DNA from 4 places in the Arthrobacter sedimenti genome. Region 3 is predicted to be linked to each of the others. Evidence: riboswitches for the same ligand, from Rfam matches in the RefSeq annotation. Region 3 holds a riboswitch; each other region holds the start of a gene.
The links. Region 3 has a riboswitch for S-adenosylmethionine ahead of ACFO0G_RS07170 (bifunctional o-acetylhomoserine/o-acetylserine sulfhydrylase). Riboswitches for the same ligand answer to the same signal wherever they lie in the genome.
Positions count from the first base shown of each region.

Region 1: linked by a shared signal. The riboswitch ahead of ACFO0G_RS12125 (DUF1737 domain-containing protein) and the one ahead of ACFO0G_RS07170 (bifunctional o-acetylhomoserine/o-acetylserine sulfhydrylase) in region 3 are both predicted to bind S-adenosylmethionine.
Region 2: linked by a shared signal. The riboswitch ahead of ACFO0G_RS15905 (cobalamin-independent methionine synthase II family protein) and the one ahead of ACFO0G_RS07170 (bifunctional o-acetylhomoserine/o-acetylserine sulfhydrylase) in region 3 are both predicted to bind S-adenosylmethionine.
Region 4: linked by a shared signal. The riboswitch ahead of ACFO0G_RS00945 (aminotransferase class V-fold PLP-dependent enzyme) and the one ahead of ACFO0G_RS07170 (bifunctional o-acetylhomoserine/o-acetylserine sulfhydrylase) in region 3 are both predicted to bind S-adenosylmethionine.

Region 1 is NZ_JBHSDQ010000004.1:331,557-334,757, reverse strand. It holds gene ACFO0G_RS12135 (O-succinylhomoserine sulfhydrylase) at 1-885, opposite strand, end outside; gene ACFO0G_RS12130 (rhodanese-like domain-containing protein) at 886-1,296, opposite strand; gene ACFO0G_RS12125 (DUF1737 domain-containing protein) at 1,293-1,556, opposite strand; SAM riboswitch class IV at 1,570-1,685, opposite strand; gene opgC (OpgC domain-containing protein) at 1,866-3,201, shown strand, end outside.
Region 2 is NZ_JBHSDQ010000007.1:96,915-100,115, reverse strand. It holds gene ACFO0G_RS15915 (adenylosuccinate synthase) at 1-161, opposite strand, end outside; gene ACFO0G_RS15910 (M14 family zinc carboxypeptidase) at 398-1,462, opposite strand; SAM riboswitch class I at 1,694-1,798, shown strand; gene ACFO0G_RS15905 (cobalamin-independent methionine synthase II family protein) at 1,812-3,020, shown strand.
Region 3 is NZ_JBHSDQ010000002.1:426,582-429,782, forward strand. It holds gene ACFO0G_RS07160 (HNH endonuclease signature motif containing protein) at 1-429, opposite strand, end outside; gene ACFO0G_RS07165 (VOC family protein) at 906-1,544, opposite strand; SAM riboswitch class IV at 1,696-1,810, shown strand; gene ACFO0G_RS07170 (bifunctional o-acetylhomoserine/o-acetylserine sulfhydrylase) at 1,855-3,171, shown strand.
Region 4 is NZ_JBHSDQ010000001.1:205,445-208,645, reverse strand. It holds gene ACFO0G_RS00950 (class I SAM-dependent methyltransferase) at 1-82, opposite strand, end outside; gene ACFO0G_RS00945 (aminotransferase class V-fold PLP-dependent enzyme) at 184-1,602, opposite strand; SAM riboswitch class IV at 1,640-1,753, opposite strand; gene hisN (histidinol-phosphatase) at 1,906-2,718, opposite strand; gene rsgA (ribosome small subunit-dependent GTPase A) at 2,764-3,201, opposite strand, start outside.

The sequences.
Region 1 (3,201 bases), on a different contig from region 3:
CTTCAGCAGCGGATACTTCACCCAACTCACGGCCGGTTGCTCCTCCAGCCACTCGGCCAGCCGGAGGGCGGTGGCGGAGGAGTGGTTGACGCGGAGGCCCATGGTTTCCAGGCCCTTGGTCAGGACCCAGGCGTTGAATGGGGACAGCGCGGGGCCGGTGTGTCGCATCAGCTGCTTCACGGGTCCCTCGATGAACTCCTTGGTGCCCAGGATGGCACCGCCCATCACCCGGCCCTGCCCGTCGATGTGCTTGGTGCCCGAGTAGACGATGACGTCGGCGCCGAGGTCCCCGCAGCGCTGCAGCAGGGGAGTGGCGAAGACGTTGTCCGCCACCACGGTGGCCCCGGCGGCGTGCGCCAGTTCGCTGACAGCGGCGATGTCCACGATTTCCTGCATGGGGTTGGACGGGGATTCGAAGAAGACAGCCGTGGTGGGCTTGGAGAGCGCTTCGCGCCACTGGTCCAGGTCCGGCCCGTCCACGAACACCGTCTCCACACCCCATCGGGGCAGGATCTCGTTAAGGACTACGAAGCAGGAACCGAACAGCGAGCGTGCGGCCACTACCCGGTCGCCGGCTGCCAGCAGGGCACCCAGGGCCGTGAACACCGCGGACATGCCCGACGCCGTCGCGAAGCATGCTTCAGTGCCTTCGAGCAGCCGGAGCCGTTCCTGGAAGGTGGCCACGGACGGGTTGCCATAGCGGGAGTAGACGAAGCGCTCATCCTCGCCGGTGAAGGCGCGTTCAGCAGCGGCCGCGGATTCGTAGACGAAGCCGGAGTTGAGGAAGATGGCCTCCGACGTTTCCTGGAAGTTGCTGCGGTCCAGCCCGCCGCGGACTGCCTGGGTGTCGGGGTTCCAGCCGGGGGCGTCTTGGTTGAAGCTCACTTAGTTCTTTCCGAGGTTGGTGGGCAGGCCGCGGTTTTTCCAGCCATTGACGGTCCGCTCGCCGAAGCGGTCGGGATCGCCTTCGAAGCCCTCGAGGACGCTGTAGGCGGTGAATCCCGCCTGGGTGGCGGCGGTGGCCGCGGCGATGGAGCGCTTGCCGGAGCGGCACAGGAACACCAGTTCCGCCTGGGGATCCTCCGGTGCCTGGTTCGTCAGGTCCTTGATGAAGTCCGGGTTGGGGATGCCGCCGGGGAAGGTCCACTGGATGAACAGGGGGTCGTTGTCTGTGGCCTTGGTGTCGGGGATGCCGATGTGGGCCCATTCGCCCTCGGTGCGGACATCCACCAGGACGGCGCCCTGCTCCAGCTTGGCCCAGGCTTCCTGCGGCGTCAGGTCTCCGGCGTAGCTCATGCGTGGCCCTCGCCGTCGAACTCGCCCTCGAGCTCGTCCACGGCAGTGGCCACGGCGGCATCCGCCGAGGCGATGGCGGCCGGAAGGACGATGGCCTGCGCCACGATGACGGTGGTGCCGTTGAAGGTTGCCGCAGGGCTGCCGTGCAGCACGTACCCGTCGGCGAGTGCAGCGGAGATCCGCTCGCAGAACTCACGGGTGTCCGCGCCGGTAATCAGGCGGTAGGACAGTCTTTCGTCAGGGGCGGGTGCGTCAGACACGACGGATCTCCTTCTTTCACGCTTGCAGCTCGAATGGGTCGATATGCCGAGTATTCACCTGAGGCACCCCGCCGCGAAAGGGAGGGTTGCCGACCGGCCAGTCAGGGCTTGGCGCCGGTACTCATTACTCCCCAAAAACGTAACACCTGCGCTCCCGAGCCGCACGGCCGCCGTCGTCATGTTCCGTAATTCGCCGGACGCCCAGGCGACACGCGAAGGCCCGCCGCCCGATAAAGTCTTACCGGGGGCACCGCCCCGTCGCCTAAGCAACGGGCAGCAGAGCAATGAGTACCGGGGGGTCCTTGCAACATGCGGGCAGTCACATCGCACCACCACGCCGTCTGGCGGAACCGTCCGCGTTCTGCCGTCGCCTATCTGGCAACCATCGTCATCGCCTTCCTGGCCGTGCTGGCGCCGGCAGGTCCGGCGCAGGCGGCCCAGACTGCACCTGAAAACGGAAAGCCGTGGTTGGGTGCGGTCCTCGAGTGGGGCGAGGATACCGCCGCAGGCTTCAGCGACCGGCTGGGTGCCAGCCCCGCTGTCTTCGGACACGACATCACCATTCCATTCCGTGACTCGGAACGGAATGACATCGACGGCTTCCTGCAGCAGGCCGCAGCCAAAGGCTCCCACGCCCTGCTCACGGTGAAGCCGTCGGTGCCGCTGGACCAGCTCGGCACCAGCGAGGCCGAAGCCTTCGCACAGCAGGTGCACGGCCTCACCTCCGGGTTCAAGGGGCAGCTGCTGATCCGGTTTGCCCCTGACATGAACACCAGCTGGGTGGGCTGGGGCCAGCAGCCCGCCGCGTACCGCCAGGCCTTCCAAGCAGTGTCCAAGGCATTCAAGAAGGACGACGGCGGCCGGGTCGCCATGGTGTGGTCACCCTACCTGGGCAAGGACTACCCCTTTGACCGGAGCCGGAACGCGCCGCAGCCGGGAAGCGACGGGTTCGCTTTGCTGGACACGAACGGGGACGGGGCCTGGAACGGGAGCGATAACGCCTACGCACCGTATTACCCGGGCGACGACGCCGTGGACTGGGTGGGTCTTGCCGCCTACCACGACGACACGGCCGGCGGAGCCGCCGTCAACACCGTGCCCCGGGCCGGTGAACTCCAGGAGATGCTGACAGCCTCCGGGGGCGAAAACTTCTACGGCACCTATTCAGAGGGGCGCCGGAAACCCTTCCTGCTCCAGACGTCGGCCTTCTACAGCCCTTCAACGGGCGGCGCACCCGAAGCCGACATCAAAACCGGCTGGTGGGACCAGGTGGTGGGAACTGCCACCTCCCCGGGATTCGGCCGCACGGCCGCCGTCGTGTGGGATGAGCGCACCAGCACCAGGGACACCGGGGTGGCGAGCATCAGCTGGCTGCTCACCGGAAGCCCGGACATTGCCAAAGCGGCGGCGGATCGGCTGAAAGCCTCGCCGATGGTCACCGGCCCTGTGACCGATCAGGCATCCACCGGCACTTATGTCCGCGCCAACACACTTTCCGGGCCTGCTGCCTGGACTGTTGCCGCTGCCATGCTCATCCTTCTGGTGGCCCTGTGGCAGGTTCCGCGCAGGATCAATGCAGCCACGGCCTGGAGCTACCAGGATCCTTCCACCAGGGACTCGCGCGTGGACCTGTTGCGCGGCATGG
Region 2 (3,201 bases), on a different contig from region 3:
AGCTTGAGTTCGTACTTTTCACCGCCCACGACGACGGTGTGCCCGGCGTTGTTGCCGCCGTTGGGCTTGACGACGTAGTCAACACGGCCGCCCAGCAAATCGGTGGCCTTGCCTTTTCCTTCGTCGCCCCACTGGGCTCCTACGATCACAATTGCTGGCATGGGATCCTCCCCCATTCGTTCGGGCTGCCCGGGTCCGGCCACCAGGTGGCAGGCCTATGCAGCGCCGTTCATGAGAATGCCCCGAACATACCGGCCTTCGCGCGGCCGCAGCACGGCACGGCGAAGGAAGAGTCCCGGGGCTCTTACCACCCAAGTTTAGCCGATGGGGCACTTTGTCCACCGTTTGGCCCGCCGCTGCCCTTCAGGCGTATAGGGCAGCGGCGGCCCTTGGCGCGCTATTCGTCGTCCGCCTCCCCGGCGGGCCGGGACGTCTGCTCGGCGAGGGTGTCCCAGAAGGAGGTGTCGGCGTCGGCAATGGAACCGTCCGCAATGGCGGCGGCGGTGGACGTCAGCGTGGTGACCGTCTGCTTGATCAGGTAGCCGTTGCTGCGCTGGCCCAGCGCGTAGCCGTCCAGGTAGTGGTCGGACATGCCGCGCATCTCGAAGAGCAAGGTGGCGATGCCGTATTCCACGGAGATGCCGTTGCGGCTGATGGTCTCGGCGCTGCCGCCCTGGTACTTGCCCAGGTGGCCCCAGCCGGTCGAGTCGACGTTGTTGAAGACCACGGCGCCCAGCTGCTTCGACTTTTCGACGACGGCGGGATCTGCGTTGGGAGTGGTGGGGTACAGGATGGAGCCGGAGACCAGCTTGCCGTCACGCTCGGCGCGGGTGCCCTGGTGGTGCAGGTCGATCATGTAGTCGATCCGGTACTTGCGCATCACGTTGTTGTGCAGCGCCTGGGTTTCCGGCTGGACCTTGGCCACGTGGTCGCGGTTCAGGTCCACGCCCTGGGCGTTGTAGCGGGTGAGGTGCCGGTCCCCCTTGGCGAGGTAGTTGTCCAGGGAGAAGTTGACGTCCCCCATGGCGCCATCCGCGTTAAGCATGGGCACCACCAGGATGTTCACGCCTTTGAGGATGTCCGCCGATTTGCCGGTGCCCAGGTGCTTGATGAACTCCATGGCGCCCTCGGTGGTGAGCTGTTCGTTGCCGTGCTGCTGGGTCAGGTAGAGGATGGTGGGCTTGGCCGGATCGGAAATGTACTTGACCAGGTGGATGTCGCGGCCCTTCACGGTCTGGCCGATGACTTCCAGTTCCATGGCGGGCTGCTTGGCGTCCTGGTCCTTCAGGAAGGAAACCATCTGGTCATAGGTGGCCAGTTTTGTTGTGGTGATCTGGCCGTTGCCGTCATAGCCGGGGCCTTCGCCCACTGCGATGGCCAGCGGCGCCGGTCCGGCCACGACGGCGAGCGCCAGGGCGCCGGAAAGGGCAAGGTTCCTGAAGGTTGCCAGGGATTTGTTCACGGTGAATGACCTCTTCTTTGGGTGCGATGCGCTTCGTGCGAGTGGGCAGTCAGCCATCGTTTCCCTCATTTGGCTGTGACAAGAGCCAACCAAGCTGGACAGAATCTGTCAATACGCTGGACGAAAGCTGTAAGTACGCCAACAGCACAGAAGAAGTAAGCGCCGGCATCTGGTGCGACACAAAGCGGACAGGACTTGCCCAGACCCGCGCTTCTCGCTTTAAGTGAGAGGGAACCATCCGGAGCGGCCGAGAGACCTGGCTCGATGACGCCGCAGCAACCACGGTCCAGCAGGAGTCCTGCTGGCCGAAGGTGCTACTGCCAGGACCGATGGAAAGAGAGATTCCAGCATGTCCCTGAACACCGACCACATCCGCGTCACCCACGCCGGTTCCCTCCCCCGCACCCCGGAACTCATCGCAGCAAATGCGGCCAAGGAAGCCGACGGCATCACCCCGGAATTCCTTGATCTCCTCGAGGCCTCGGTGGTGGACATTGTCCAGCGACAAAAAGACCTGGGCGTCGACATCGCCAACGACGGCGAGTACGGCCACACCATGTCCACTTCCGTGGACTACGGCGCTTGGTGGAACTACTCGTTTTCCCGACTCGGCGGCCTGGAACCGACCAACGTGGACCGCTGGGCCGACTCGCAAGTCCACCGCTCCTCGCCGGGCCACATCGTCCTGACCTCCTTTCCGGACCGCCGCGACCGGCAGAAGTTCAACGACGCCTATAGCGATCCGTCCTCGGGCATCCTCTCAAACCGCAAGTCGGTCACCCAGCCCAAGATCGCCGGGCCGCTGACGTACACGGGCCAGGACCTTGTGGCGTCGGACATCAGGAACCTGAAGACCGGGCTGGCCGCTGCGGGCCTCTCCGACGGTTTCGTGGCCTCGCTTTCCCCCGGCTCCTGCGCCCGGGTGGCCAATGAGTACTACAAGTCCGACGAGGAACTGGTCTACGCCTGTGCCGACGCCATGCGGGAGGAATACAAGGCGATCATCGACGCCGGACTCACCGTGCAGCTCGACGACCCGTCCCTGGCCGAGAGCTGGGACCAGATCAACCCCGAACCGTCGTTGGAGGACTACCTGAAGTTCATCCAATTGCGCGTCGAGGCTACCAATTGGGCCCTCCGGGACCTTCCGCAGGAGCAAATCCGGCTGCACGTCTGCTGGGGTTCCTGGCACGGCCCGCACACCACCGACATCCCGTTCGCAGACATCATCGGCTCCGTGCTGCAGGTCAACGCCGGCGCCTACTCCTTCGAGGCTGCCAACGTGCGCCACGAACACGAATGGCGGATCTGGGAGGACACCAAGCTCCCCGAAGGCAAGGTGATCATTCCGGGCGTCGTATCGCACGCCACAAACGTCGTGGAGCACCCGGACCTGGTGGCGGACCGCATCGTCCGTTTCGCCGACGTGGTGGGCCGGGAGAACGTCATTGCCTCCACCGACTGCGGCCTGGGCGGCCGCGTGCACCCGCAGATTGCCTTCGCCAAGCTGGAGGCGTTGGGCGAGGGTGCCCGCCGCGCCACCAACCGGCTCTGGTAAATACGCCTGCAGTCCGGGCGCCGGCTGTTCCTTCCATCACCGGAAAGGGGCAGCCGGCGTTTCGCTTCCCGGGGCTTGCTAAACTGGGGAAGGCCGGCGAGGTCCGGCCCACCCCAACCAACCGCTGCTGATGCGTTGCGCCTGCCCGCGCCCTCATCTGCCGGCGGCAGCAACGCCAATC
Region 3 (3,201 bases):
CCGGGACTGTTCCAGGAACGCCCCGGCGGCGGCGGAGCTGATGGTCAGGACTCCGGCGATTTCCTCCACTACGGACATCTCCGCGTAGGTGCGGTCGTGCAGGGACGCGTCCGGCGGTGTCATGGCCTGCTGAAACCCGACGGCCTCGGCTGAGTCCCGTGCCTTCATCGCGGACAGCCGCGCCTCCAGCCGGGCGATAACTTCGAGCCGTTCCAGCCGGATCTCATACCGCCGCTGCAACACATCAGCACCGGAACCAACAGCAGCAGCACCGGAACCAACAGCAGCAGCACCGGAACCAACAGCTGCACCCGAACCAACAGCAGTGCCGGAGGCCAGGAACCCATCCTCCCGGTCCAAGGCATCAAGAGCGGCCACGGAGGCATGAACGCCTTCCGCACCTGCCCCCACACCCCTGCTGATTCCCATACGAACATCGTCCCTCGAGGCACTGACATTCAAACCTGTCATGCAGACTTACGGCATGGACCGGCGCCCGGGGGCGCGCCAGTCTAGTACCGCGGTCGTACGTTTTCGCCGCGCATGTTCCTTTTCGAGCCCCATATACTCGTCGCGAAAAGGAATATGCGTGGCGCAGGAATATATGTGGTGCGAAAAGGAATAGATGCAGCGCCGGAGCGCGCCAGCCGGAGCACAAAGCCCGCCAGCCGCCGTCGTACGTTTTCTATGCGAAGGTTCCCTGCCGCAGCCCAGACGCCCGGCGCGCGCAAAGGAACATGCATGGCGCAGAAAAATCCGCGGCTCTGACCAGGCGAAAGCAGCCGCTGCTTAAATGAATTCGGCCGCCATGAGGTGGTGACGCCGTTGTCACCACCTCATGGCGGCCGAAGATTATCCGGGCATGGACCCGGCGCACTCATCTCCCAACAAGGGAAGCTGGAGCGTCAGAGAGTGACAGCCCCGTTGGCGGTTTCGAACGTGACCGACAGGATGCCCGGCGTCCCGTGAGGTGCGACCCACTCGACCGCAACGTCCTCAAGCGGCTTCTCCACCGGCTCACCCAGCCACTCGGTGACCCGGGAGGCGGAGCCTGCGATGGTCAGGCAGCTCATCTTGAGGCTGCTCTCGTAGGCGTTGGACGGGTGAAGTGAGGGATCACCCTCCCACTTGAGCATGTACGGGACCTGGGGATCGGCAATGAGGCCCAGGATGCCGATCTGCTTCCAGACCAGCTCGCGCCCGTCCGGGAACTTGCGGTTGCCGTTGACAGCGGAGCGGCCGAGGCGTTCCTCGAAAGGGGCGAGGTCGTCCACTTCGACGCACCAGCCCATCCAGCCGCCGCCTGCCGCGGATCGGGCCCTTACGGCCTGTCCAAACGGTGCCTTGTCCGATGCGGGGTGGTCCAGGACCTCCACAACCTCGAGGTACTTGTGACCGGCGAGCGGGATGATCATATTCCGGGTTCCGAACCGGGGGTGTACCCCGCCCTTCACTGCCTCAACGCCGAGGGCAGTTGCAATACGTTCGGTGGTGGCCGCGAGGCCGTCGTGTTCACAGGCGTAAGAGACGTGATCCATGCGCATGGCAACATCTTGGCACTTTGTGATGCGGCTCTCAGCTAAGGGTACCCTTACTGGATTTGCGCGCACTCAATGGCCATGGGGAGGCCGCCGAAAAGACCATGTTCGTCACAATCCTGTTCACAGCAACAACGCTGTTCCTAGACTTGGCGCAGGTCATGAGTGCCAGCGCCAAGCCCCGGCTCGCTGGCCGGCAACCCTCCATCCGCGGTGGGGTGCCCCGGGTGAAGACTTGGCTGTCCGGCAAGAGTCGGCAGCAAGCGCGGCCCGCACTGCCGGTGAGCATGCCGGGCCCATGTCAAAGGAGATTTGGATGTCCAACGGTTGGTCCTTCGAAACCCGCCAGATCCACGCCGGCCAGGAAGTGGACAGTGCCGCGGGAGCCCGTGCCCTGCCCATCTACCAGACCACGTCCTTCGTGTTCCCTACAGCCGAGAGCGCGGCAAACCGCTTCGCACTGTCCGAACTCGCGCCCATCTACACCCGCATCGGCAACCCGACGCAGGACGCAGTGGAACAGCGGATCGCCAGCCTCGAAGGTGGTTTGGCAGCGCTGCTGCTGAGTTCCGGCCAGGCCGCTGAAACGTTCGCGGTCCTGAATATCGCGGAGGCCGGCGACCACATCGTGGCCAGCCCCAGCCTCTACGGCGGAACCTATAACCTGTTCGCCCACACCCTGAAAAAGTTCGGCATCTCCGTCACGTTCGTGGAGGACCCCGACAACTTGGACCAGTGGCGCAACGCAGTCCAGCCCAACACCAAGCTCTTCTTCGGTGAAGTGGTCTCCAACCCCCGCCAGGACGTCCTGGACATCGAGGGCATCTCCGAAGTCGCCCACCAGGCCGGCGTGCCCCTCATCGTGGACAACACCCTCTCCACCCCGTACCTCATCCGCCCGCTGGAGTGGGGCGCGGACATCGTGATCCATTCCGCCACCAAGTACCTGGGCGGCCACGGCACAGCCATCGCCGGCGTGATCGTCGATTCCGGCAAGTTCGATTTCAGCAAGGACCCGGAACGGTTCCCAGGCTTCAACACCCCGGATCCCACCTACAACGGGCTGGTCTACGCCCGCGATCTGGGAGCCGATGGAGCGCTGGGGGCCAACTTCTCCTACATCCTCAAGGCGCGGGTCCAGCTCCTGCGCGACCTGGGCTCGGCGGTCTCGCCCTTCAACGCCTTCCTGATTTCCCAGGGCCTGGAGACTTTGAGCCTGCGGGTGGAGCGCCACGTTGCCAACGCCACGGAAGTGGCGCGCTGGCTTGAGGCAAGGCACGACGTCGAATCGGTCGCCTATGCCGGGCTGCCGTCCAGCCCCTGGTACGAGCGTGGCCGCAAGTACGGGCCCAAGGGGACGGGCGCCGTCGTCGCCTTCAACCTGGCCGGCGGAGCGGAGGCGGGCAAACGCTTCGTCGACGCCCTGGAGCTGCACTCCCATGTGGCCAACATCGGCGACGTGCGCTCCCTGGTCATCCACCCGGCGTCGACCACCCACAGCCAGCTCTCCCCGGAGCAGCAGGCTGTGGCCGGGGTGCACCCGGGACTCGTCAGGCTTTCCGTGGGGCTGGAACACATCGACGACATCCTCGCCGACCTGGAAGCGGGCTTCAGGGCTGCGAAGAGCGCCTAGACGGGCAAAGTACGACGCCGGGCCTCCGCT
Region 4 (3,201 bases), on a different contig from region 3:
GGTAGTGCCTGCCGCCATCCTGGAAGCTCTGCCCGAGCTCCCGGCGCCGTCCGTGATCGAGCCTGGGGCCACCCCGAACCACGCGTGGCCTCCTTCTGTTTGTTGCCGGTGATTGCCCCTCGAATTTACCGCATGGGACCACCTCCAGCCGTCCGGGAAGCAGCCTTCTTCCCGCCAGGCTGCCTAGTCGTCGATGCAGGGCGCTGCGCCGGCCGTTCCCGGGGTGTTGGGTGCCCAGTGCGGGTAGGTGCGGGCGTCGTTTGCGGGCACCCACCGGCCTGCGTCCACTACGTAGTCCCAGCCCAAGCCCTTGCTGCGCAGCGCTCGGATGCCCGCGAGGAGGCGTTCGGCATCCTCCAGCCGTGAGCCGACGCCGAAGCTTGCCCGAAGCGAGCCTGACGGCAGGCCCAGGCGCTTCAGCAGGGGATGGGCGCAGAAGCGTCCATCGCGCAGCCCCACGCCGTGCTCGGCTGCGAGGTAGGCGGCCACCAGTCCTGCGTCATAGCCCTCCACGGAGAAGTTGACCACGCCGATGGTGTCCGTTTCCGGGTTGCTGTCCTTGAAGATCTGGTGGACCGTGACCCCGTCGATGTCCTGCAGGCCCTCCACCAGGAAGGAGCGGATGGCCGATTCGTGGGCGTGCCACCGGTCCTGGTCCAGCCCGGCGAGGACCTGCGTGGCTCGGGCCAGGGTGGCGGCTCCGAGGACGTTCGGTGAGCCCCCCTCATGGCGGGCCGGGCCACTGGCCCAGCTGACGCCGTCGAGCCTTGCTTCCTTCACCGCGCCGCCGCCGGCAAGGTGCGGGACGCCCGCGTCCAACCAGTCAGGGCGTCCCACCAGGACGCCGGCGCCGAACGGTGCGTACAGCTTGTGGCCGGAAAACGCGAGGTAGTCGATGCCGTCGGCGCTGATGTCCACCCGGCGGTGCGGTGCGAGTTGGGCAGCATCCACCACGATCCGTGCGCCGTGCTGGTGGGCCAGCGCGGCCAGGGCCCGGATGGGAAGGATCTCGCCGGTGACGTTTGAAGCGCCGGTGACTGCCAGCAGGCTGACCCCGCCCTGCTCCAGCTCCGCGCGGACGGTGTCAAGGGTGCCGGTGATCGTCTCTGCGGCGACGATGCTCCGGTGCGGTACGCCCTGCCAGGGCAGCAGGTTGGCATGGTGTTCGATGTCCAGGTAGAGCACATCGCCGTCGGGGCGGCCGTCGGTGAGGGGGAGGCAACCTGCCAGGAGGTTCAGCGAGTCCGTGGTGTTGCGGGTGAAGATGACCGAATCGTCCGGCCGGCCGCCCACGAAGTCCCGGACGATGCTGCGTGCATTTTCGTAGACCGAGGTGCTGATCTGGGAGGCGTAGCCTGCCCCGCGGTGGACGCTGGCGTAGTAGGGCAGGATCTCGTTGAGGTAGGCGGATACCACGGAGAGCGCCGGGGCCGATGCGCCACAGTCGAGGTTCGCGTACCGGACGTGCCCGCCGGTGATCAGCGGTGCCTGGATTTCCGCGCCGGTGACCGCCGCGAGGGGCCGGCCGGCAATGGCGTGGAGTTCAGCAGCAGCGGCGGCTTCGGTGATGGCGGGCTGGGGGGAGACGGTGGCAGTTGTCACAGAGACCTCACTTGACTACAGGACTCCGGCATAGTGGAATCCGCGCTTGCCGCATCCACTCCGGACCGGCCTGGTCGTCACCCGGGGCACCCCACCGCGAATGGAGGGTTGCCGGCCAGCAAACCGGGGTTTAGCGCTGGCACTCGTGACCTGGATAAAAGCGTAGGACATGCGGCGGCCCAGGCTGAACCCGCGGCAATTGTTAAGCCCTTTGTTACGCTCGTCCGAATAAACGACGGCGGACACCTCCTTTGGGAGGTGTCCGCCGTCGCTTTATTCGTTTTGCCGGGAGAACGTCAACCGTTACAGCAAATCATCCAGGTAAGGGTTCAGCCGGTGCAGGACCTCTGAGTGCAGGATGGAGTTGGTGGCCAGGGCGTTCCCGCCGAACGGTCCGTCCTCGCCTTCGAGGGAGGTAAAACGCCCCCCGGCCTCCACCACGATCGGCACCAGGGCGGCCATGTCATAGAGGTTCAGCTCCGGTTCGCAGGCGATGTCCACCGAGCCCTCGGCCACCATGCAGTACGACCAGAAGTCGCCGTAGGCCCGGGTCCGCCATACGTCCTCGGTGAGGCCCAGGAACTCATCAAGGTTCCCCCGTTCCTTCCAACCGGTGAGGCTGGAGTAGGAGAGGGAGGCATCGGCGAGGCTGGAGACGTTGGAGACGCGGAGCCGGGTGGCAGCCGCCAGGGACCTGCCCATGTACGCGCCCATGCCCTTTGCCGCCCACCAGCGCTTGCCCAGGGCCGGTGCGCTGACCACCCCCACCACGGGTTCGCCTTCATCCACCAGGGCGATCAGCGTGGCCCAGACCGGAACGCCGCGGACAAAGTTCTTGGTCCCGTCAATGGGGTCGATGATCCAGCGCCGCGAACCGTGGCCCGTGCTGCCGAACTCCTCGCCCAGGACCGCGTCACGTGGGCGGGAACGCGAGAGTTGCCCGCGGATGGCTTCCTCGGCGGCCTTGTCCGCATCGGTGACCGGCGTCAGGTCCGGCTTGGTCTCAACGTGGAGATCCAGGGCCTTGAAGCGGCTCATGGTCTGGTCATCCACGGAGTCGGCCAGGACATGTGCCAGGCGCAGGTCATCGTTGTAGCTCGAAGCGGGTTGGATCATGGTTCCAAACTACCGTCTGCCCGCGCTTCTTCCGGGGAGAACGCGTCAGTTGACGCTGCCAAGCTCCTTGGTTTCCTGTGCTTCCAGCCTTGGATCCGTGCCGAGCAGCCGCCGCAGCGACGCGAGCCGTGCGGGACCGGTGGGACCTGCGTGTCCGTCAGCCACCCAGTCGTCAAGGCCGCAGTCCACTGCGGTCGCCGTGTGCTTGCAGCCCCGTTCGCAGTTCTCGATGCCGGGGGAGAGGTCCGGGAAGGAGCGCAGGATCCGGTCAGGGTCCACGTGGGCCAGGCCGAAGGACCTGATACCCGGAGTATCAATGATCCAGCTGCCGGCCGGCGAGTCCGCCAGGCGCAGCGCCAGGGCCGACGACGATGTATGCCGGCCCCGGCCGGTCACCGCGTTGACTCCGCCGGTGGCCCGCTCGGCCCCGGTCAGCGCGTTCACCATGGTGGATTTGCCCACGCCTGAGTGTCCGAGCATGAC